Regions from separate parts of the Mesorhizobium sp. M1050 genome, predicted to be linked through region 3. Evidence: riboswitches for the same ligand, from Rfam matches in the RefSeq annotation. Region 3 holds a riboswitch; each other region holds the start of a gene.
The links. A riboswitch is a leader RNA that binds a small molecule or an ion and turns the genes downstream of it on or off. The one in region 3 is predicted to bind cobalamin.

Region 1 (5,898 bases), on a different contig from region 3:
TCCCGATCACAGGACGCTAAGCCGCCGGCGCAGATATGGAAACGATCGGCCAAGCGGCAGCGGCATCCCGAGGACGGTCCGCTGCATGTGCTGATCGATAGCAGCGGTTGAAAGTCTACGGCGCAGGCCAATGGCTGGAAGACAAGCCGAAACGGCCGTATGTTCCCATTTGTGCAGGCTTTTTCCAGGATGTCCCTTGCCATAGTGCCTTGCGTCGCAGCGTTGGCATCGACGATTATGCGTCCGATAGCGGGCAAAGCGTTACGTGTCATCTTCGCTCAGACGGGTCTATACAATTGCGATAGACCCCGGGAGTGATGGGGGCAATCCCGGTCGCGCTTGGCCGGGTGGCCCCATCAAGACAAGATCCATGGTCCGATAGTGGCATAAATCAGCCGAACGTCTGCGATGACAAAAAAGGCTGCGAGAACGCCGTCGATCCATCGCTGCGCTTTCTGATAGACACGCGAAACCGATGGGAGCGAAAACACGATCGCGTATCCCCCGAAAATCACCACGGCCAGAAACGCACACCCCAGCATGATGACAAAGGGCATGTAGACGGGCGTACCCGGCTGCAACCCGAGAGAAATTGTTGCAATCCAGCCCATGATGGCCTTCGGATTGGCGATATGCAGGGCGATCCCGCGCCGATAGATCTTGCCCAACTCCGTGCGGGACAGCGCCGCCTCCGGCGTTGCAGAAAGGTCTTTCCCGGCAAGCGCGGAGCCGGCAAACCGTGCACTGAGATAGAGCAGATAGCAGCCTCCGATGAACTGGATGACATTGAGAGCACTCGGCCAGGCTTTCAATACCGTTGCAACGCCGGTCGAGGCGAGCACTGCCCACATCCAGGAGACAGAGACGACGCCGGCAGCCAGTGCAAGCGCTGCGACACGGCCCCGGCTCATGGCAGTATTCATGATGGCAAGATTGCTCGGCCCTGGACTGGATGCGGCCAGAATGTAGGCCGAGAACGCCATTATCAGGGGAGTGCCCACCGAGGGATCGATGATCATGGCTATCTGCTCATCTGAATAGGCTGATCACATCGGCTGGAAGCTGCTTTAGCACTGCCAAAACCTCTGACCGCGCGTCCTCGGAAAGTGACCTGATGGGCAGGGAAGGTGAAGCATGGCAGATCTCCAATGCCTCCGCCAAAGCATAGACAACCCGCAGGCTGGAATACCGTTTAAACAGAGCCCAGAGCGGCTCGAGGCTGGCATTGATCCTGCGCGCCTCGGCCGCATCGCCCCTTTGTGCAGCCCTGACGATCTTCAAACAGGCATCGGGAAGAAGTCCGCCAATGACACTGTACCAGGTATCCGCACCTGCAATCATCGCCTCGGTGCACTGCGCGTCTCCACTGTAGCCGATCGAAAAGCCGTCTGGCACCTGTGAGCGCTGGTCCTCCAGATGGCGCTGGGTTTCGGCCGGGCCAAAACCGGGGTTTTTGATGGCGACGATCCCGGGCACCCGAGACAGCCTTTCGACCAAGGCGGATGAGAACCGAAAATGCGTTGTTCCGGGATTGTCATAGATGCAAATCGGCAAACCGGATTCCAATGCGACTGTTTGGAAATGCTCGAACACTTCATCCTCGGTCAGAGGTGCGTACGACACTGCAGACAGCAAGCCGGCTGTCGCACCGATCGCTTTGGCATCCTTGGCATGTTGCACGGCTTCGTCCGTCCTCAGCGCTCCAATCCCGACCAACAAGGGAATATCAGCACCGACTTTATCGATGGCCACCTCAATTGCGCATTGGCGCTGTTGGCGCGACAGGAACATGTAACTGCCCGTGCTTCCCAACAGGCCGATAGAATCGACCTTTGCCTCCATCAAGCGCGCAAGAAGTTTTTCCAATGCGGGCTCATCGATATTACCGCCGCGATCAGCGGGAGTGATGGGAAAAGCGGACAAACCGCGCAGGAAAGTCATTGTGTCTCCAACTCTTTGGCCGTTGAACTGTAAGCCGACGGTCCGGCGTTGATGTCATTTACATTGCCAACTGGCCTTGGATAACTTACCGCCTGAATGAACTTAAAAAGCTTATCGGGACACAGTCGGGCCTTGCTCTTTGGACCGGGGCCCCGGCCAGTGTGGTCTCTTGCCGCCGACCGCAGTTACCACCGATTGCCTAGTCACCAGGGTCGTGCACGACCTGGCGTGCCATTTCCCCCCGCACCATGGTTTGGCGTTCACTTCGAGACAACCGCTTCTGCCATGCACGCATCACTTTCGGCCCACGATTGCATCGTTAAACATCGCCACCAATGCCACCTTCTGCATTCGACGACGTTGTCACTCCCATCCATCTTGTCCGAAATCCTTCATGGATGAACGGTGAGGAATGTCGCAGCCTGACAGGAAACCATTATGAACAATGGTGGCGGGGGTGCTAGCGTCGGCAATGGGCGGACTGAATATTTCAGAATGAAGACAAGGTGTAAAAGAGCGAATACATAACGACATAAACATTTCGTTATGCGATATTGACAAAGTGCGGACCGCTGTGATTGTCTGCGGGTTGTGGTTCTCCGCACGGCGCTGCCGGAGCGGAGCTAAGAGGGAAGCCGGTGCGATGCCGGCGCTGCCCCCGCAACTGTTAGCGGCGAGCCAACCCCACTCATGTCACTGAGGCGAATACCCTCGGGAAGACGGGTAGAGGCTATGACCCCGCGAGCCAGGAGACCTGCCACGGCGAATTACGTCCACGGGCGGGGTGTCTCGGTGGCCGCTGCAACCCGGCGTTGATGCCGGCCTGCTAGCGCCTTCCTTGTCACCGACGCCCCAACCATCGGGGTATGACATGACTGTCTCTCAGCAAATTCCTGTAGCAACGCTCGGCGTGCCGCGCTTCGGTCGTCGGCGAGAACTGAAATTCGCGCTTGAAAGTTACTGGTCCGGAAAATCTTCCGCCGCCGCCCTTCTCAGGACGGCGAAGGCGCTCCGTGCCGCTAGCTGGGAGGAGCAGCACGATCGCGGCGTGTCGAAAATCCCGTCGAACGACTTCTCGCTATACGACCATGTGCTCGACACCGCAGCCATGGTCGGCGCCGTTCCATCCCGTTACGGCTGGAATAGCGGCGAGGTCCCACTTGACATCTACTTCGCAATGGCGCGCGGCAACCAGGGTCAGATGGAGGGTTGTGGACACGCTGGTCACCAGCAGGCGGCTCATGGGCCTGATGTAACCGCGATGGAAATGACCAAGTGGTTTGACACCAACTATCACTACATTGTGCCGGAACTCGACGATGATCAGACGTTCGCCCTCTCGTCAACGAAACCGGTCGATTACTTCCTCGAGGCCAAAGCTCTCGGCATTCACACACGCCCAGTCATCCTTGGACCCATCACCTTCCTCAAGCTGGCGAAATCACCTGCCGAAGGGTTCGGTCCCATCGCGCTCCTATCGCGGCTGCTGCCCGTCTACGAGCAACTTCTGCAGAGGCTGAAGCTGTCGGGAGCCGACTGGCTGCAGATCGATGAGCCAGCGCTTGTCCTCGATCTGAACCCGAACGAACGAGCTGCGTTCGAATTCGCCTATGGACAGCTGTCGAAAGCCGCGCCCGAGCTGAAGATCATGCTGGCTACGTATTTCGGGCCGCTGGGAAACAATCTCGAAACCGCGGTTTCTCTGCCCCTGGCTGGGCTGCATATTGATCTCGTGCGCGCTCCCGAGCAGCTGGAAACGGTGGGTCGGCTCGCTCCGAAGGATCTGGTGCTCTCGCTTGGCTTGATCGATGGCCGCAACGTCTGGCGTGCGAACCTGCCCGCCATTCTCGACCGCATCAAATCGATCGTCGCCGGCTGGCCCTTGGACCGCGTCGAGATCGCGCCTTCTTGCTCGATGCTGCATGTGCCGATCGACCTGCGCATGGAGACGGAACTCGACGCCGACATCAGCTCGTGGCTCGCCTTCGCGGCCCAGAAGACCGACGAATTGGTGTTGCTGGCCCGGGCCCTGTCCCAAGGCAGAGATGCGGTGGCTGGCGCGTTGAAAGCGTCTGCCGAGGCTGCCGCCACGCGCGTGACATCCACGAGGATCCATGACCCGCTTGTTCAGGGGCGGATCGCCAGCATTGACGATAGCATGAAGCGACGAGAGAGCGCTTTTGCCGAGCGCTCCAGAGTCCAAGCCGGCTCACTCGGGCTGCCGCCGTTCCCGACGACGACCATCGGGTCCTTCCCGCAGACGCCGCAGGTACGCAAGGCGCGGGCCGCTCATGCGAAGGGCCAGCTGAGCTATGTCGACTACGAGACGTTCCTGAAGAAGGAGATCGAGGCTGCAATTCGCTGGCAGGAAGAGATCGGGCTGGACGTGCTGGTGCACGGTGAGTTCGAGCGAAACGACATGGTACAGCATTTCGGCGAGCAGTTGTCCGGCTTCGCGCTCACCCAGCATGCCTGGGTACAAAGCTATGGGTCGCGCTACGTGCGTCCCCCCATCATTTTCGGCGACGTATCGAGGCGCAATCCGATGACAGTGCGCTGGTGGCAATTCGCCCAGTCGCTTACGGAAAAGCCTGTTAAGGGAATGCTCACAGGCCCAGTGACCATTCTCAACTGGTCTTTTGTTCGCGACGACGTACCCCGCTCCGAATCCTGCCGCCAGATCGCGCTCGCCATCCGCGACGAAGTGACGGATCTCGAAAGGTCCGGCGCAAGGATAATCCAGATCGATGAGGCCGCGTTTCGCGAAGGATTGCCACTGCGCCAGTCTGACTGGAAAGTCTATCTCGACTGGGCTGTCGAATGCTTCCGGATCGCTTCAACGGGTGTAAATAACGCGACTCAAATCCATACCCACATGTGCTATTCGGAGTTCAACGAGATCATCGACGCGATTCCTGAAATGGATGCGGATGTCATTTCGATTGAGACCTCGCGCTCGAAAATGGAGCTGCTGGACGCCTTCACGAGCTCCAAATATCCGAACGAAATCGGTCCCGGAGTCTATGACATTCACTCACCACGCCTCCCGGGAGTCCGTGAGATTTCGGATCTCGTCATGCTTGCCCGCGAGCGACTGTCGGATGCCCAACTGTGGGTAAACCCGGACTGTGGCCTCAAAACACGTAAATGGGAGGAGGTCCGCCCTGCCCTCATGAACATGGTCGCTGCAGCACGTGCGCTCCGGGAGAAAGCGTAGGCCTGATGCTTCTCCTTCCTCACCATGACGTGAGTTGCCGGCTGCCGCATGTCGGCCGTAAATGTGCCAATACGCGATCACATCCTTTGAAATAAGTCACTCGAGCGAGAATGAGCACTTCCCTTCGGCACGTAATCGCGCAGGAAATATCAATTTGGACGATACGCTTTAATATCGGCTCCTTCGGAACATACAGGCCGCGCCGCTCGGAAAATCGTACATGCGTCTTTCTTAAACTAGACCGCCTGTCGCGTTCGCTCAGGTGGCGACCTGCGCGTCTGTCCGCTTCCCCAGTCGATTAGCGCAGACTACGGGTCGAGGTGGCAGGATTCGGATGTTGCCAGCGTCCCGCCAATTCGGAAAATCGGTAAGGCCTTGACCCTCGCCAGCGCCCGACTTAGCTTCTATAAGCAACTTGCGTAGGGATCTGGTGTGCAGCCCGATGACATCGAACTCATCCTGGACGCGGATATTTCAGAGGATCCATGCCTCCTCTTTGACGTGGTCACGCCCGATGGCGTGCTTCAGCTCTTGGGCAACGTGGAGATGGGCAGTAATCATCTTGTCGTCCGTGACCTGCATATTGGGGGCGATGCCGAGGTCCAGTGGGGATGGTCCAAATTACGCAAGCTCGGTCGAGTGATCGCGGAGAAGCTTAATGTCGGCTACATCGAAATCATGGAGCGGTTCGGACAACGGGTGCGAACCCGGGACGTCGTCCTGGTGTCGTCAGGCTCTCC
Region 2 (5,898 bases), on a different contig from region 3:
CCGGCCGAAATGAACAGATATTTAGCCGCCGGGTGACTGTGCAGCGAAAAATCGCCGGTCGGCCCATAGGCCTTGACGTGCGAGCCGGGCGTCAGATGGTCAAACATCCATCGCGTGCCGGTGCTGCCGGCTTGCGCCTTCACCGTCACTGCGATCGAGAACGGCCGCGATGGCGAGGACGACAGCGTATAGGTGCGCATCAGCGGCCCGTCCGCGGTCGGCAGTTCCAACGTCACGAACTGGCCCGGCTTGTAGCGGAACCAGGTCTGGTTGTCGGAGCGGAAGGTGAAGGTCTTGACGTCAGGCGCTTCGTCGCTGACGCCGATCACCTCCAGCACCTGCAGCCTGTCGTTCCAGGGCGTCATCTGGTCGAGATGGCGATAGAGGCCAAGATCCGTCATCGCATTCATCCTCTCTTGTCCCTCATGTCTTGTGCATGTGATGCAACTAGGCGACGCTGCGCAGCGCCGGCCTTCCGCCTTCGGCGAGGCGCGGGCCGATGAACGACGCGTACCATTCGACGAACTGGATCACGCCGCCCTCATGCAGCTCCGAATAGGGGCCCGGTTCATAGGCGGGCGACAGGATGCCGAGGGCGTTTTCCTCAACGATGCGGCGGTCCTGGTCGTTGGTTTCGGTCCACACATGGGTAAGGTCTTCGATGGTGTAGTCGACGCCCTCGACCGCGTCCTTGTGCACCAGCCATTTCGTCGTCACCGCCGTTTCCGTGGCGCTGATCGGCACCACCCGGAACGTCACCGCGTGATCGATGAGGATATGGTTCCATGTCGTCGGATAGTGATAGTGCATCAAGGTGCCGATGCGGTCGGCGGAGACAGCGTCGGAGAGGTTCTTCTTCACCGCCAGTTTGCCGCTCATGGTGTAGCTGACGGCATCGCGCAGCAGCGGCGCGCGGGTGGCGCGATACTGCCCGGCCGGATCGATGCGGAACTTGCTCGGCAGGCCTGATGCCTCGCATTTGGCCCAATGCGCGACCATTTCGGGGTCGCTGTCGGCGCCGTTGACGCCGGTCACGGTCGGAGCCTCGGGGAAGGTCTTGCACAACTCGGGATGATTGGCGACGCAGTGATAGCACTCGCGGTTGTTTTCCCAGACCAACTTCCAGTTGCCCTTCTCGATGATCGTGCTCTCGAAGGCGACCTTTGCTTCCCGCAACCGGTGCGGCAGCAGATAAGGTTCGATCATCGCCCGCATCGGCGCGAAATCCGCTGGCTCCTTGGCCAGGCAGATGAAGATATAGCCGCCGACGCTCTCGCAGGCGACCGGCTTCAGACCGAACTCACTCTTGTCGAAACCGTCGGCCATCTGACGGGCGAACAGCAGCCGGCCGTCGAGCTCATAGGTCCACTGGTGATAGGGGCAGACGAGCTTTGCCGCAGTACCCTTGTCGGTGTTGCAGACGCGACTGCCGCGATGGCGGCAGGAATTGTGGAAGGCGTTGATCTTGCCTTGCTGGTCACGGACAAGAACAACCGGATAGTCGCCGATCTGCACAGTAATGTAGCTGCCCGGCTTCGGCAGCTCGCAATCATGGCCGATGAACAGCCAATCGCGATACAAGATCAGCTCCATGTCCAGCTTGAAGTAGTCTGGATCGGTGTAGAAGGGCTGCTCTAGCGAAAAGCCTTGCCGACGGCTGTTCAAGCGCCTCAGCATGTCGTTGCGAATATCCATGTCCTGTCCTCGTTATCTAAGGACTGAACTGGTGGTGACGGAGGAAGGATTGGACGCAGGCCGGCGAGGCGCCGGGCATGCACTATCCACCTCTTGATCGCCCACCGCGATCAGTCGAGTCTAGAAATCTCGGGCTGGTTTCCGGGCTCTGGAGTTGTCCTTGCGGACGATCGCGACACCTTCCCAGGCAGTTGCCCAGTGGTCTCCCGTTGCGACTTGAACTCCACCACCGTTGCGGGGGCAGCGCCGGATTTTGACCGGCTTCCCAATTCTCCGCCCCGTCGTCACGAAGCGGCACCTGAGATGGCATGATCTAACCACGATCGCTGGCGCGTCATCGGCATGAAAACGACATCGTATCCATGCCGCGCGACACGCGTGCGAAACGTTCGGGTTGGCGATTGCCGGGCTGAAATCCTATCTCTTCGGCAGCCATCGCCACTTGCAATCTCCTCGAAAGCCGACCCCTTGCCGGCGGCCAAAAAGGCTAACGGTTTCGAAAAGTGACTATTAGCTGATTCTAAAATCGAACCGAACGGTTCGTTTCTGTTGACGGTGCGTGCAGGACATTGTGAACGCCGGGCCTTGGCAACAGTTGGTGATCCAGCGGACGGTTTTGCTTAAACCATTGAAAAAGATAAATAATAAGTAGCGTGTAGAAGCCCTTGGCACAATTTCAAGTAGCGGAATCATGGTCCACACGAAACAACTTCGTGATTGGAAAAGGCGAGGATGCCCTCCCACATCGGGGCTGTCCGAACGACGCGATTTCATTTCCAAGACACGCCGCTAGACGGACGAAAAAGAAGATACTGGAGTACAAAAAATGAAAAAGATCATTCTCACTGCCGCCGCCGTTCTGGCCATTTCCGGCAGCGCCTTCGCTAATGGCAGCGACCACTATGGTTCGAACGCCCCGACAGCCACTGCCGTCGACAGCTCGTACACCGCTTCGGTCAAGAAGTCCGAACCGGCTGCTCAGACACCTGCCCAGGGCAGCGACCGTAACCTCTTCGGCCACTAACAACCAATTCCCAGTTGACGGCGGGTTCGCCCGCCATCCTGGCGAAATCCAGAAATTCAGGAGAGTTGAGATGAAGAAGATCATTCTTGCTACCGCCGCCGTTCTGGCCGTCACTGGCAGTGTCTTCGCCGGCAGCGACAACTTTGGCTCCAACGGCGCCAACCAGCCTGCCACCACCGCCGTCGACAGCTCGTACACGGCTTCCGTCAAGAAGTCGGAGCCGGCCACGCAGGCGCCTGTCAACCATGGCAGCGACCGCAACCTGTTCGGCAACAACTAACATCCGATCAAAACCAACATCCGACAGCGATGCTGCGGGTTAATCGGCAGCATCGAATTCGAGAATACGGAGTGTCAAAAATGAAAAAGATTGTTCTTACTGCCGCCGCTCTTCTGATTGCCGCCGGCAGCGCCTATGCCCGCAACGACAACGTTGGTGGCACCGATATCAACAAGCTGGCGACCTCCAAGGTCGACACCACGCCGACGTCTTCGGTGCGCGACACCGGTTCGCCGGTCTACAAGCTGCTCAATTCGTCGGGCGACGTACCGAAGTCCGCCCCTCAGGGCAGCGACCGGAATCTCTTCGGCCGCTAACAGCCGAAGCTGATCTCCAAACAAGAGCGGCGGGCTGGGCCCGCCGCTCTTGTTTTTGCAACGTGCAGTCTCATCATGGAACCTCAGGCCGCCTTAGCCTCTGCTTCGTGAAGCGCGAAGGACCGCCCATCCGTGTCGAAGATATGCAGGTCTTCGCCATTGGCGCTCAGCCGCAATGTCGAGCCGCGCTTGACCTCGACATTGCCGGGCAGCTTGGTCACCAGCGGCAGATCGGCGCGGCCGATGTCGACATAGACAAGCTGGACCTCGCCGAGCTGCTCGACATAGTCGACCGTCCCTTCGAACAGATAGTCCGCACCGCTGGCAATGATCAGGTCCTCCGGCCGCACGCCAAAGCTCACCGCGGCGCCCTTTGCCGAAGCAGGGGTCGTGATCGGCACGGTTGCCTTGCGCCCGCCGACATGGCTGACGACAGTCGGGTTTCCGGTCCTTTCGATGGTCGCCGGCAGGATGTTCATGGCCGGCGAGCCGATGAACTGGGCAACGAACAGATTGCCGGGCTTCTTGTAGAGATCCATAGGCGTGCCGACCTGTTCGATATGGCCTTCCTTGAGCACAACGATGCGGTCGGCCAGCGTCATCGCCTCGACCTGGTCATGGGTGACGTAGATCATGGTCGTGGCGGGCATCGATTCCTTGAGCTTGGCGATTTCGATGCGGGTGGCGACGCGAAGTGCGGCGTCAAGGTTCGACAGCGGCTCGTCGAACAGGAACACCTTCGGATTGCGCACGATGGCGCGGCCGATGGCGACGCGCTGGCGTTGTCCGCCCGACATCGCCTTGGGCAAGCGGTCGAGATATTTCGTCAACTGCAGGATTTCCGCCGCCTGGCGTACGCGCCGGTCGATCTCGGCCTTGTTCTCCTTCCCGATCTTCATCGAGAACGCCATGTTGTCGTAAACGGTCATGTGCGGGTACAGCGCGTAGGACTGGAACACCATGGCGATGCCCCGCTTCGACGGCGGCACGTCGTTCACGACCTCGCCGGCTATTCTGAGCTCGCCAGAGGTGATTTCCTCGAGCCCGGCGATCGACCTCAGCAATGTCGACTTGCCGCAGCCCGACGGACCGACGAAGACGATGAATTCGCCCGACTTGATATCGAGGTCGATGCCGTGGAGAATGTTCAGATTGCCGTAGGACTTCTTCACTTGTCTTAGCGTGACATCGGCCATTGGGTTCCTCCAGTGATTTGAAATTCAGTCGACGCGCCCGAACCAGGCGCCGTAGCCGCCAAGCTCGATGGAACCGCTGCTTACCTGCCCCGAAAATCCGTGCCCGGGCAAAGGTTGCAGCGATCGGCTGCCAAGGTCAACGTTGGTTGGCCCGGCTCCCAGATTGAAGACGCAGACGATCTGCTCGTTGCCTGCGCGGCGGGTGAAGGCGACGGTGTCGCCCTCGCTTTCGATGAAGGTGATGTCACCCTTGACAAGCGCCGGATGGGCACGCCGGAACGTGAGAAAGCGACGATAGTGCTCAAGCAGCGAATTCTCGTCGCCCTGCTGGACATTGACCGCTTGCGACAGATGCTTGGTCGGCACCGGCAGCCAGGGCTTTGCCGGGGAGAATCCGCCATTCTTGGCGCTGCCGTCCCACACCATCGGCGTGCGGCAGCCATCGCGGCCTTTGAATTCCGGCCAGAAGCGGATGCCGTAGGGGTCCTGCAAGTCCTCGAAGCGCAGTTCCGCTTCGGCGAGCCCAAGCTCTTCGCCCTGGTAGATGCAGACCGAACCGCGCAATGACATCAAGAGCGCCGAGATGACCTTGAGGTAGGCGGTCGGATCGGCTTCGCCAGCCGCCCAGCGCGAGGCCGGGCGCATCACGTCGTGGTTGGAGAAGGCCCAGCACGACCAGCCGTCGCTGGCGACCTTGCCGAAGGATTCCAGCACCGAGCGGACCTTGGCCGCACTGATCTTTTCCGGCGCCAGGAAGTCGAACGAGTAGCACATGTGCACGCGCTTGCCGCCGGCCGTGTAGGCAGCCACAACGTCCAGTCCCCGCTGCGAATCGCCGACCTCGCCGACCGCGGCGGTTGCCGGGTATTCGTCGAGCAGCGCGCGGAAGCGCTCGAGGAAGCCGAGGTTCTCAGGGCGGCTCTTGTCGTAGAGATGGTCCTGATAATTGTAGGGGTTGACCGCGGGTGCGGTCTGGTCGTTGCGCTCTTCCGGCGGCAGCGGCGGATTGTTTTCCAGGCCCTGGCTGTGGAAATAGAAATTGATGGTGTCGAGCCGAAAACCGTCGACGCCACGCTCCAGCCAGAAGCGGGTGACGTCCAGCAACGCATCCTGGACCTGGTGGTTGTGGAAGTTGAGGTCGGGCTGCTCGGCCAGGAAATTATGCAGGTAATATTGCTGGCGGCTGGTGTCCCATTGCCAGGCCGAGCCGCCGAAGATCGATAGCCAGTTGTTGGGTGGCGTGCCGTCCGGGCTGGCGTCCGCCCAGACGTACCAGTCGGCCTTCGGGTTGGTGCGGTTCGACCGGCTTTCCTTGAACCATGGGTGGTTGTCGGCGGTGTGCGACAGCACCTCGTCGATCATCACCTTCAAGCCTAGCCTGTGTGC
Region 3 (5,898 bases):
CCGATGGCATCGTCGCTCCCGCCTTCTGGACCGGTGTAGGCGGCCTCGCCGGCGGCGCCGCCTACAAGGCCGCCAATACCGCCGATTCGATGATCGGTCACCGTACCCCGCGCCATGAGGCGTTCGGCTGGGCGGCGGCACGCTTCGACGATTGGATCAATTTGCCGGCGTCACGGCTGACGGCGCTGCTGATCGTGCTGGCGGCTTTCCTGGTCAGGGACGCCGACCCGCGCAATGCCTGGCACGCGGTGTGGCGCGACGCGAAGAAGCACCGCTCGCCGAATGCCGGCTGGCCGGAAGCGGCGATGGCTGGCGCGCTCGGCCTGGCACTCGCCGGGCCGCGCAGCTACGGCGGCGTCCTGGTCGACGACGTCTTCATGGGCGGAGGCGGCCGCCGCGAAGCCGACAGCGCCGATATAAGGCAGGCGCTGAAACTCTATCGCGTCGCCGACTATCTGCTGATTGCGCTGTTTGGAGTGATTTCGATCATCGTCATTGTGGCGTGACCCATTTCACCCTCCCCCTTGTGAGGAGGGTAAGAGACGTTCAAAACTCGATGCCCTGCTGCGCCTTAACGCCCGCGGAAAAATGGTGCTTGGTCACGCCCATCTCGGTGACGAGGTCAGCAGCCTCGATCAGCGCCGGCTTGGCGTTGCGGCCGGTGACGACGACGTGCAGGCCCTCGCGCCGGGCTTTCAGCGCCGCAACCACCTTGTCGAGATCAAGATAGTCGTAGCGCAGCGCGATGTTCAACTCGTCGAGCACCAGCAGGCTGATCGACGGGTCGGCCATCAGCTCGAGCACCTTGGCCCACGCCGCTTCGGCCGCGGCGATGTCACGCTTCAGATCCTGCGTTTCCCAGGTGAACCCCTCGCCCATCGCGTGCCAGATGACGCGGTCGCCGAAGGCGGCGAAGGCGTCTTTCTCGCCGGTATGCCATTTGCCCTTGATGAACTGGACGACGCCGACGCGCTTGCCGTAGCCGAGCATCCGCAGCGCGAGACCGAAGGCGGCCGTCGTCTTACCCTTGCCCGGCCCGGTGTTGACGATCAGCAGCCCCTTCTCGACCGTCTTGCTCGCCACCTCGGCATCCTGCACCGCCTTGCGCTTGGCCATCTTGGCGCGGTGGCGTTCTTCGTCCTTATTGTCGACGTCGGTCATGTCATTTCACCTTCAGCGGAAGTCCCGCCACCATCAGCAGCACTGTGTCGGCGACGGCAGCGATCTGCTGGTTGAGCCGGCCGCCGGCATCCCGAAACCGGCGCGCCAGTGCGTTGTCAGGCACGATGCCTTGCCCGACTTCATTGGACACCACGAACCAGGGCCCGCGCGGCCGCGACAGCACCTCCGCCAGTCGCCGGCATTCCAGCTCGAGATCATGTTCGGCCAACATATGATTGGTCAGCCACAATGTCAGGCAGTCGACAAGCACCGGCTGGTTGTCGGGCAACGCCGCGAGCGCGCCGGCAAGATCGAGCGGTGCGTCGATGGTCGTCCAGCCTTCGCCGCGCCGCGACCGGTGCAAAGCGATGCGCTCACTCATCTCGTCATCATAGGCTTGCGCCGTGGCGATATAGGCCCATGGCGAGGGCAAGGCCGTCGCCAGGGTTTCGGCGTGGGGGGGGGGGGGGGGGGGGGGCGCGGGCGGGCGGCAGGGGGGGGGGGGGGGGGGGGTGGGGGCCCGGCGCCCCCCGCCCCCCCACCGCCGATGATGAAGGTCAGTGCCTTGCTGTCAGGCAAAGCTGTCGCGCAGGCTGGTCGCGGTGCCGGTGAAGCGGCTGCGGACCACGCCGACGACCGCGCCGAGCACCAGCCAGAACACCAGATTGGTCACTGTCACCGCCACCACGAACTGGTGGTGCAGGCCTTCGGGGATCGCCGTCTCGTAACTGCCGGGCTGCGGCGCGCCGACGATGTGCGGAGCGACGATCAAGGCCACAGCCAGGATCGCCAGCGGCAGCGACTTGCGGAAGGCGATCAGGCCGAGCCCGGCCGCGGTCATCGCTACGGTCGCCCACCACCAGATCTGGCGCTCGGTCAGATCGGCCGCTGGCATGGCCGGCAGTTCCGGCGGCAGGCCTAGGCCCGGCGCCAGCGTGAACACGGCAAAGCCGGCCAGCCCCCAGAAGACGCCCTGGCGCCAGCCACCGATGCCGCCGGCGAATTCGGAAACCGCGACCAGGATCAAGGCGAAGCCGATGCCGGTGACGATGTTGGCAAGCACGCTGAAGGCGAAACGTTCGAAACCGTCTGCCGGCGCCCAACCCTCGTCTTCGGCGGCCGGGGCGGCTTCCGCTGCCGGAGCGGCTGTGCTCATGGCATTGCTATCCGTTGGGGCCGGAACGGCATGGTCATGGTGATGCCCGCCGCCGGCCTGTTCGTAGACTTCCGCCTTCAGGATCAGCGGCACGGTGGCGTAGGCCTGCATGCAGGCGAGAACGACACCGGCCACGAGCCCTGCGATCGCCGCAATGAACACGACGTTGCGAAACAGGTTCATGATGTCAGATCCTCGTCAGTGGCAGGGAAACGCCATCGAGTGGCGATAGTCGTGAGCCGCATTGTGGACCGCATCGATATGCGAGAAGCCGACAAAGCCCATCACGAAAACGCCGAGCAGCGCAGCAAGCGCGAGCTGCATGAAGCGCGACTGCGAGGAGACGGAGGCGCCGAGGGAGACGGAAGCAGTAGTCATGTCTTGTCCTTTCGCCCTCCACCCGAGGGCATCGAAGTCAGTTTCCTGTCGCCGGCAGGTCTCCTGGCTCGCGGATCAGCGCCCTTCCCCACCTTCCCGAAGAAGAAATCTTCAGTGGCATATGGAGAGGACTACCGCACACAGTTGCGGGGGCAGCCACGGCATTGGGCGAAACTCGCCCTCACCGCATTCCCTCTTGGCTCCAAAATGGAACCGACGACATTGCCGACTATAGGCAGAATCGTCGCCTCCAGCAAACCAAATTCCGGCGGCAACCATCGCGAATGCGTCGTGCCAGTGAGGGCCTCCGCTGCCGCAGGCACCTTGGCATGCGGCACTTCCACCAAAGCCCTGAAGATCAAAGCGATTTCGGCAGATAGCGCCACGTCACGAAGCCGCAGACCGCAGCCAGCAGGCCCAGCGTGACGAACACCGAGCCTAGGCCGAAAAACGCCAGCACCACCGAATAGACCAGCGGCGGCGTCAGTTCGGAAAAGTCGAGATAGGTCCGGTAGACCGCCGCCATCTGCGATCTTTCATAGGAGCGCACCGAGCGCATGAAGGCGGTCGAGCCGAGTGCGTCGAGCGCGATGGTGAAGAAGGCGCCGCCAAGCAGGAAGGCGCCGGTGAGCAGCGGCACGGTCTCGCCGACGAAGCCTGCCGCCAGCAGCATGGCCGACATGGCGAAATAGGCAAATGTCATCGTCCTGCGGCCGCCAAAACGCTTTCCCGCCTTGCCCCAGAAGATGGCCATGAACAGCAGCGCGTTGCCGGCCGAAACCAGCAGCCCGCCGGCCAGCTTGCCTTCGCCGGTGATGACCATGAACAGCGGCCCATAGACGAAGAAAGTCGTCCAGAAGCAGGAGCGGCCGAAAGCGATCAGCCAGGCCAGTCTGAGCCTGGGCTGCGCGACGAAGCGGCCGATATTGGCGAGCGGATTGACCGGGCGCGTCTGGCCTGGGCGAATCGACGGGTTGTCGCCGAGCCGGTAAGTCCAGAACAGCGCCAGCAAGGCCAGGGCGAAGATCGCCACGGCGCCATGCGCGGCATAGATGCCGAAGTGCGTGTAGAGGAAGATGCCGAGCGTCGGCCCGCCGGTCCACGCCAACATCGACCACGCCATGCGCAGCGATTCGGCCTGCATGAAATCGGTCTTGCGGATATGGTCCATGATGTAGAGGTTGAGCGTGATCGACAGCGCGCTGGCGCCCATCACGCGGCACAGCATGCCGGCCAGTTGCCCGGCAAGCGTATGGGTGACGAAGAACAGCGAGCCGATGGCAAGCAGGCAGGCGCCAGCGGTGTAGACCCAGCGCCGGGCAAAGCGGCGGATCAGCATTGGCATGAAGAGCGTCACCGACAGGCCGAGCATCGCCACGACGGTGTAGAGGATCGAGACGATCTGCTCGTTGTGCAGGATCTCATAGGCCTGGATCGGGATGACGCTCGACACCGTGGCGCGGGCGAAGGATTCGACCGCATAGAGCGAGGCGAAGGTGCGCGCGTCCGCGGCCTTTAGGGCCGGAAGCCAGATCGGATGGCGCACATGGGTGGACATTGCTTCCCCAAAGCAGAATCTATCGGACCAAATCTGCCGTGGCGATGCCGGCGCCAATAAGAGGAAACCGACGCGTACCCGGCAAAAAACGAAGTCGGCCAAAGGCTTCCCGGCACTGGCCTAAAGCGGCGCCTGATCCGGCGTCCTCGGCAAAATTCCCGGCCTTCTTTTGTTCGGTGCAACCGTGATAGTCGTTTTGCGGGGCTGAATCAGAATGCGAGACCATGAGCATCCAAACGCCGACCGCACCCGTTCAGGATCGACCAAGGCGCATCGTCGCCATCGACATCGTGCGCGGCATCGCGCTGATCGCCATGGCGAGCTACCATTTCACCTGGGATCTGGAATTCTTCGGCTACACCGATCCCGGCCTGACCGCCTTCGGCTGGTGGAAGATCTACGCGCGCTGCATCGCCTCGACCTTCCTGTTCCTGGTCGGCGTCAGCCTGTACCTCGCCCATGGCAAGAAAATCCGCTGGAACGGCTTCTGGAAGCGTTTCGCCATGGTCGCGGGAGCCGCGATCGCGATTTCGATCGTCACCCGCATCGCCACCCCGGACGGCTTCATCTTCTTCGGCATATTGCACGAGATCGCGCTGGCCAGCCTGCTCGGCCTGCTGTTTCTTCGCCTGCCGGCTTTACTGACCATGGTGGTTGCCGCGCTGGTCATCGCGGCGCCGGTCTATTTGCGCTTCGAGGCCTTCGACCATCCATGGCTGTGGTGGGTCGGCCTGTCGGCGGTCAATCCGCGTTCCAACGACTACGTTCCACTGTTCCCATGGTTCGGCGCCGTGCTTCTGGGTATAGGCTCCACCAGGCTTGCCGCGGGCGCGGGTATCTTGACGTGGCTGGCGAACCTCAAGGCCGGGCGCTGGGCCAACCCGCTGGTCTTCATCGGCCGGCACAGCCTGGCCTTCTACCTGATCCACCAGCCATTGCTGATCGGCTGCGTTTGGCTGTTCTCGCAGATCATGCCGGCGCAGGTCGAAACCCCGCAGGTGAATTTCCTCAAAACCTGCCAGCTGTCCTGCGAGCAGTCGCGCGACACCGAGTTCTGTTCCAGCTACTGTGTCTGCATGCTCGATACGCTCGAGGGCGAGGCGACGCTTGATCGGCTCTACAACAACGATCAGACTGCGGAATGGAAATCACACTTGTCCGACCTTGCCGGCATGTGTACCGCCAACACCGACAGCAAGTTGATGGAGGAAGGGGTCAAATGACCGAGAACCAGCCGAAGCCGGGGCTCATCCCGTGGCCGCCGCTGATCTACACCGCCGCCATCGCCATCAGCATCGCGCTGGGCCTGCTCTATCCCCTGCCCTGGATCGGCGACCTCTTGGGCGATATTCTGTTCGCCGCCGGCTGGGTGGCGCTGTTCGGCGTCGCAGCACTCTGGTTCACCGCGATCCGCACCATGATCCGGGCCAAGACAACGCTCAACCCGAACGCGGTGCCTGACCACCTCGTCACGTCGGGTCCCTTCGGCATCACCCGCAATCCGATCTATCTGGCCAACACACTGCTGTTGATCGGCGTCGCCTTTGTCTCAGGGATAGTCTGGTTCCTGCCGATGGCGCTCATCGCGGCCTTCGCCACGCAGAAGATGGCGATCGAGAGCGAGGAAAAGGTTCTGGCGGCGAAG
Region 4 (5,898 bases), on a different contig from region 3:
GCAGTGCCGACACGAACAGCATCCACACCGGCCAGTCTTGGTTGGCGGCCGCAACCAATACGACGAAAGCCAGCACCGAAATGATGGTGGTGGGCACTACGATCCGCGTCTGGCCAAGGCGATCCACCAGTCTCGATATCTGCGGCGCCAGGAAAGCGTTGGCGAGCGCGAATGTCGCGGCGACGGCGCCGGCCAGCCAATATTCGCCGCGCGTCTGCGACAGCATTGCCACGATACCGATTGGCGCCATGGCGATCGGCAGGCGCGCTATGAAGCCTGCGGCGGCAAAGCCCTTGGTTCCGGGGGCACGAAAGATCTCCGAATAGGGATTTTGCATGGGTTGGTTCCTCGACAAAGCACGATTCGACAATTACATACGATGCGTATGAATGTTAAATAGAGCATACGCCGCGTATGTCAATTGGCATACGGTTCGTATGTGGATAGGGCCAGGAGCCATGCACAAACCCCGCAAGGAGATGATTGCCGAGACGCGTGCCAAGCTGATCGCGGCAGCCCGCCATGCTTTCGGCACGATCGGCTATGCCGAAGCCTCGATGGATGATTTCACCGCATCGGCCGGGCTGACTCGCGGCGCGCTCTATCATCATTTCGGCGACAAGAAGGGCCTGCTGCAGGCGGTCATCACCGAAATCGACGGCGAGATGGCGGCACGCATCGATGAGGTCGCGTCGAGAGCGCCGACCCGCTGGCAGCATTTTGTCGACGAATGCACGACCTATATTGAGATGGCATTGGAGCCGGAAATCCAGCGCATCATGTTCCGGGATGGCCCGGCCGTTCTGGGGGATCCGGCACAATGGCCGAACGCCAATGCGTGCATCGCTTCAATGACCGGCCATCTGACGGCGCTTCAGGAGGAGGGGGTCGTAGTCTCCAGCCTCGACCCCGAAACTGCCTCGCGGCTGATCAATGGGGCGAGCAGCCAGGCGGCGCAACGGATCGCCAATTCGAACGACCCCGAAGCGACGTCGAAGAAGGTGGTGGTGGCGTTCAAGCAACTGCTCGAAGGCCTACTCAAAAGGCCAGGTTCGCAACCGAACTGAAATCCCATCGGTGGCCCGGCGCCGCGGCCGGCAATTGACAATCGCCGGGTTGGGTCCATCCTCTTTCACCACCTCTGAGGGGGAGATTCGGGGCATGTGGGATTTCGATATCGGCAGGTCGGTGTCCATCATGATGCGGACCTGGCCGTTCATTGTCTTTCGCATGATCGTCTATTTCGGCATCACACTGGCCTACATCATGGCGACCGGCACGGGCGCCTCCGTCGGCTATGGCGTCGGCCACATCTCCACCGATCCCGACGGGCCGATGTCCTTTGCCTTGTGGGGCGGGGTGGTCGGTTTCGGCATCGTCTCGATCGCCGTCTACTGGATCCGCGAATACATCCTCTATGTCGTCAAGGCCGGCCACATCGCCGTGATGGTCCATCTGATCGACGGCCGTGACATTCCCGGCGGCCAGGACCAGATCGCCTACGCCAAGGATATCGTCACCCAGCGTTTTGCCGAGGCCAACATCCTTTTCGTCGTCGATCAGCTGGTCAAGGGCGCCATCCGGGCCATCACCGGCCTGCTCGGCGGCATCGCCGCCTTCCTGCCGATCCCGGGTTTGAGCGGTCTGGTCTCCTTCATCAACACGGTGATCCGCCTGTCGCTGACCTATGTCGACGAGATCATCCTCGGCTACAACATTCGCATCAATTCGTCCTCGCCGTTCGAGACGGCGCGCCAAGGCGTCGTGCTCTATGCCCAGAACGGCAAGGTGATGGTCAAGAACGCCGTCTGGCTGGCGGTCATCATGTGGGGCGTATCCTTCGTTATCTTCCTGCTGATGCTGGCGCCGGCCGCCGCCATTCTTTTCCTGATGCCAGGGCAATTGGCGGGCTGGGCCTTCGTGCTAGCCATCGTCTTCGCCTGGGCCTTCAAGGCGGCGTTCATCGAGCCCTTCGCCATCGCTTGCCTGATGCAGGTCTATTTCAAGACCATCGCGGGCCAGGTGCCAGATCCGGCCTGGGACACCCGGCTGGCGGAGGCGTCGTCGAAGTTCAGGGAACTCAAGGACAAGGCGCTGGCCTCCTTTGGCGGCTCGCCCTGGGGACCGGCCGGCGCGACACCCTGATCAGCGAGGGCTCGACGGCGCGGCAGAAACGGTGTTGAGGCGCGCCACGGTCGATTTGAGCAGCACTTCACCTTGCCCGGAAAACGTCTCGCTCATGATCAGTTCCGGCAGCGGCAGCCGCCGTCCCCAGCCATGCGTTTCAAGGTCAGGTTTTGGCGCGAACTCCGAGACGCGGCCGACGCAGAGATAGGCGACCGGGGTCACATGCTCCGGAATTGAAAGCAGGCCTTTCAACGCTTGCGCCTCGATGATGCTGACCCAGCCGACACCGACGCCTTCGGCGCGCGCCGCCAGCCAGAAATTCTGCACCGCGCAGACCGTGCTGTAGAGGTCCATCTCCGGATTGTGCGAGCGTCCCAGTGGCGAACCCTTCGAACGCTCGCGATCGCAGGTGATGCAGATGTTGAGCGCGCTTTCGCAAATGCCTTCCAGCTTGAGTTTGCGGTAGAGCGCCTGCCGCTCTTCCGCAATGGCCGGCAGTTCCTGCTGGCGCGCCGCCAGGAACAGGTCGCGCACCTTTTCCCGTCGTTCGGCATCGCGAATGACGATAAAATTCCAAGGCTGCATGAAGCCGACCGACGGCGCGTGATGAGCGGCAAGCAGCAACCGCGCCAGCACCTCATCGTCGAGCGCGGTGGGCAGGAAATGGCTGCGGACGTCGCGCCGCGTGAACATGGCGCGATACACCGCATCGCGTGCATTCCGGTCAAATCCATCGCCAACAGCAGCGGTCGTGTGTTCAGGCATCGCTTGTCCCCTTGCGATTGCAATCGATGCCAACCGCCTGACCATGCGGATGACGATGCCTGCCAGGCCGGTCTTCTGGCTCGGGATCAACCCGCGTCCGGTGCCTTCCCGTCATCGACAGTGGCATATACCGGCGCGGTCCCCCTTACAGCGTTGGGCACGCCACGGAATTCAACCGTGTTCCCGATTCTCCCGCTTGCGGCGGGCACCAGGCAGTGCCACGGACCTTACGCCGAAGCGCGGACGACGCCAATGCCTGCAGCGACGCGAATGGACGCAGGCGCGATTTTCCCCAGTCATCGGCCGCCCGTGCATGGCCTTTGTCGATCCGGGTCACTAGATTAGGACGATGGCTACCCGTCTCTATACCCATCCGATCTTCCTTGAGCACCTCACGCCGCCCGGCCATCCCGAGCGGCCGGACCGCTTGCGCGCCATCGAGCGCGTGCTGGACGACGAGGCTTTTGCCGCGCTCGATCGTATCCAGGCGCCGGAAGGCGACGAGGCCACCATCCTCTATGCTCATCCCGCCGATTTCGTCGCCCGCGTGCGCGCCGCCATTCCTGACGAGGGAATCGCCCGCATCGACGCCGACACCACGGCCAGCCCGAAGAGCTGGCAGGCGGCGATCACCGCAATCGGTGCGGCCAACGCCGCCGTCGACGACGTCTTTGCAGGCCGCGCCGACAATGTCTTCGTCGCGGCGCGGCCGCCCGGCCACCATGCCGAAAAAACCACGGCGATGGGTTTTTGTCTGTTCAATACGGCGGCGATCGCGGCGCGTTATGCGCAGAAGAAGCATGGTATCGAGCGTGTTGCCGTCGTCGACTGGGACGTGCATCACGGCAACGGCACGCAGGATATTTTCTGGGACGATCCGTCGGTGCTCTATTGCTCGACGCACCAGATGCCGCTCTATCCCGGCACTGGCGCCAAGAACGAAACCGGTGCCGGCAACATTGTCAACGTACCGCTGGCGCCGCAGACCGGCAGCGAGGTGTTTCGCGATGCCTTCCTGTCGCGCGTGCTGCCGGCGCTCGACAATTTCGCGCCCGACCTGATCATCATTTCGGCCGGGTTCGACGCACATCACCGCGATCCGCTGGCCGAGATCAACCTGACCGAGGACGATTTCGACTGGGCGACCGGCCAGCTGATGCAGCGCGCCGCGCGTCACAGCGGCGACCGGCTCGTCAGCCTGCTCGAGGGTGGCTACGATCTGCAGGGATTGGCATTTTCGGTCGCCGCCCATGTCGGGCGACTGATGAAAGGATGAATGATGGCTGGTGAGATCAACGACGATGTCAAGGCGATGAGCTTCGAACAGGCACTCGATGCGCTGGAAAAGATCGTCGATGATCTTGAGCGTGGCGACGTGCCGCTCGACCAGTCGATCAAGATCTATGAACGCGGCGAGGCATTGAAGGCGCATTGCGACCGGCTGCTGAAGGCCGCCGAGGACAAGGTCGAGAAGATCAGGCTGTCGCGTGACGGCAAGCCGGTTGGAACAGAGCCGCTCGACGCGGACTGAGGCACCCAGCCGTCTCACCGATTTTTGGACACGATCATGATTGAACATAGAGTTCGTCTTGATTGAAACAGCTCGGGACAAGAGGAGATACGGAAACGATGTGCAGAAACATCAAGACCCTGTTCAATTTTGATCCGCCCGCGACCAACGACGAAGTTCGCGACGCGGCACTTCAGTTTGTCCGCAAGCTGAGCGGAACGACGCGGCCTTCGAAGCAGAACCAGCATGCCTTCGACCACGCGGTCGAAGCCATCGCGGCATCGGCGCGCGAACTGCTCGATTCACTCGAAACTCATCAGCATCCTCGCAATCGCGAGGAAGTGGCGGCCAAACTAAGGGCGAAATCGGCGATCCGGTTTGCCTGAAGCGTCCAGCTGCCTCTGGCGCTGACAAGGAGAGTGCATGAGCTTCTTCCCGGGGAAAGACCCAGAGGCCGGCGACGCCTTCGCCAGCGACCAGATCGAACTGATGGTCATCCCCAACGCCAAGGATATTGGCGGTTTCCAGGTTCGCCGCGCCTTGCCGACCGCCAAGAGGCGGTTGGTCGGCCCGTTCATCTTCTTCGACCGCATGGGCCCGGCTATCCTGCGCGCCGGCCAGGCGCTCGACGTACGCCCGCATCCGCATATCGGCCTGTCGACGGTCACCTATCTGTTCGACGGCAATATAAGGCATCGCGATTCACTCGGCACCGAAATGGTCATCCAGCCCGGTGACGTAAACCTGATGACCGCCGGCCGCGGCATCGTCCATTCTGAGCGCACCCCTGAAGAACTGCGCGGCGCGCCGATGTCGATTTCCGGCCTGCAGACCTGGTTGGCGCTGCCGGACGGCAAGGAAGAAGTAGCCCCGGTTTTCGAGAACACCACAGCACTCCGGTTGCCCGAGATCGACGCCGAGGGCGTTAGCGGCCGCATTGCCATTGGTGATTTCCAAGGGCTGCGATCCCCGGTCAGGGCCGACACAGAGACACTCTATGCCGATCTGCGCCTGGCGCCAGGCGCCAGCGTGAAGATCCCGGCCGATGCGGAAGAACGAGCCATCTACACACTGGAAGGCGAGGTCTCGATCTCGGGCGACGTTTTCCCGGCCGAACGGTTGCTGGTGTTTCGGCCCGGTGACGAGATCGTCGTATCGTCGCACACCGCAGCGCATTTCATGCTGTTCGGCGGCGCTTCGCTCGGCTCGCAGCGCTACATCTGGTGGAATTTCGTCTCATCGTCGAAGGAACGCATCGAGCAGGCCAAGCAGGAATGGAAGACGGGACGCTTCGATATTGTTCCAGGAGACGAGGAAGAGTTCATTCCGCTGCCGGAAAGCTGATGCATGTTGCCCAAAAGTGGCCCGGTTCTGGGAGAACGGCATGCATCAAAACAAGAACCACAGCCTGATCCGCGTCACTGACGTGCATTTACATTCTCCGGCCGGCGGCCTATTTCGCCAATGAACAGAAAGCCTGAGCACCCGTGAACGCA

Region 1: linked by a shared signal. The riboswitch ahead of metE (5-methyltetrahydropteroyltriglutamate--homocysteine S-methyltransferase) and the one ahead of NKH57_RS07255 (CbtB domain-containing protein) in region 3 are both predicted to bind cobalamin.
Region 2: linked by a shared signal. The riboswitch ahead of NKH57_RS15220 (aromatic ring-hydroxylating oxygenase subunit alpha) and the one ahead of NKH57_RS07255 (CbtB domain-containing protein) in region 3 are both predicted to bind cobalamin.
Region 4: linked by a shared signal. The riboswitch ahead of bluB (5,6-dimethylbenzimidazole synthase) and the one ahead of NKH57_RS07255 (CbtB domain-containing protein) in region 3 are both predicted to bind cobalamin.

What each region holds. Positions count from the first base shown of each region.
Region 1 is NZ_JAMYMV010000094.1:8,596-14,493, reverse strand. It holds partial or broken gene NKH57_RS30545 (transposase) at 1-146, shown strand, start outside; gene NKH57_RS30540 (LysE family translocator) at 357-1,019, opposite strand; gene NKH57_RS30535 (dihydrodipicolinate synthase family protein) at 1,030-1,941, opposite strand; cobalamin riboswitch at 2,517-2,717, shown strand; gene metE (5-methyltetrahydropteroyltriglutamate--homocysteine S-methyltransferase) at 2,813-5,158, shown strand; gene NKH57_RS30525 (helix-turn-helix domain-containing protein) at 5,591-5,898, shown strand, end outside.
Region 2 is NZ_JAMYMV010000023.1:51,358-57,255, reverse strand. It holds gene NKH57_RS15225 (FAD-binding oxidoreductase) at 1-401, opposite strand, end outside; gene NKH57_RS15220 (aromatic ring-hydroxylating oxygenase subunit alpha) at 448-1,695, opposite strand; cobalamin riboswitch at 1,811-2,012, opposite strand; gene NKH57_RS15215 (DUF680 domain-containing protein) at 2,522-2,719, shown strand; gene NKH57_RS15210 (DUF680 domain-containing protein) at 2,790-2,999, shown strand; gene NKH57_RS15205 (DUF680 domain-containing protein) at 3,080-3,316, shown strand; gene NKH57_RS15200 (ABC transporter ATP-binding protein) at 3,400-4,512, opposite strand; gene bglA (beta-galactosidase BglA) at 4,537-5,898, opposite strand, start outside.
Region 3 is NZ_JAMYMV010000008.1:77,976-83,873, reverse strand. It holds gene cbiB (adenosylcobinamide-phosphate synthase CbiB) at 1-506, shown strand, start outside; gene cobO (cob(I)yrinic acid a,c-diamide adenosyltransferase) at 547-1,161, opposite strand; gene NKH57_RS07265 (bifunctional adenosylcobinamide kinase/adenosylcobinamide-phosphate guanylyltransferase) at 1,163-1,594, opposite strand; gene NKH57_RS07260 (CbtA family protein) at 1,733-2,500, opposite strand; gene NKH57_RS07255 (CbtB domain-containing protein) at 2,516-2,695, opposite strand; cobalamin riboswitch at 2,732-2,928, opposite strand; gene NKH57_RS07250 (MFS transporter) at 3,054-4,253, opposite strand; gene NKH57_RS07245 (heparan-alpha-glucosaminide N-acetyltransferase) at 4,478-5,476, shown strand; gene NKH57_RS07240 (methyltransferase family protein) at 5,473-5,898, shown strand, end outside.
Region 4 is NZ_JAMYMV010000014.1:21,399-27,296, forward strand. It holds gene NKH57_RS10955 (MFS transporter) at 1-337, opposite strand, end outside; gene NKH57_RS10960 (TetR/AcrR family transcriptional regulator) at 459-1,067, shown strand; gene NKH57_RS10965 (hypothetical protein) at 1,162-2,145, shown strand; gene bluB (5,6-dimethylbenzimidazole synthase) at 2,146-2,892, opposite strand; cobalamin riboswitch at 2,941-3,120, opposite strand; gene NKH57_RS10975 (histone deacetylase family protein) at 3,242-4,168, shown strand; gene NKH57_RS10980 (exodeoxyribonuclease VII small subunit) at 4,172-4,423, shown strand; gene NKH57_RS10985 (DUF2277 domain-containing protein) at 4,522-4,788, shown strand; gene NKH57_RS10990 (pirin family protein) at 4,826-5,746, shown strand; gene dxs (1-deoxy-D-xylulose-5-phosphate synthase) at 5,890-5,898, shown strand, end outside.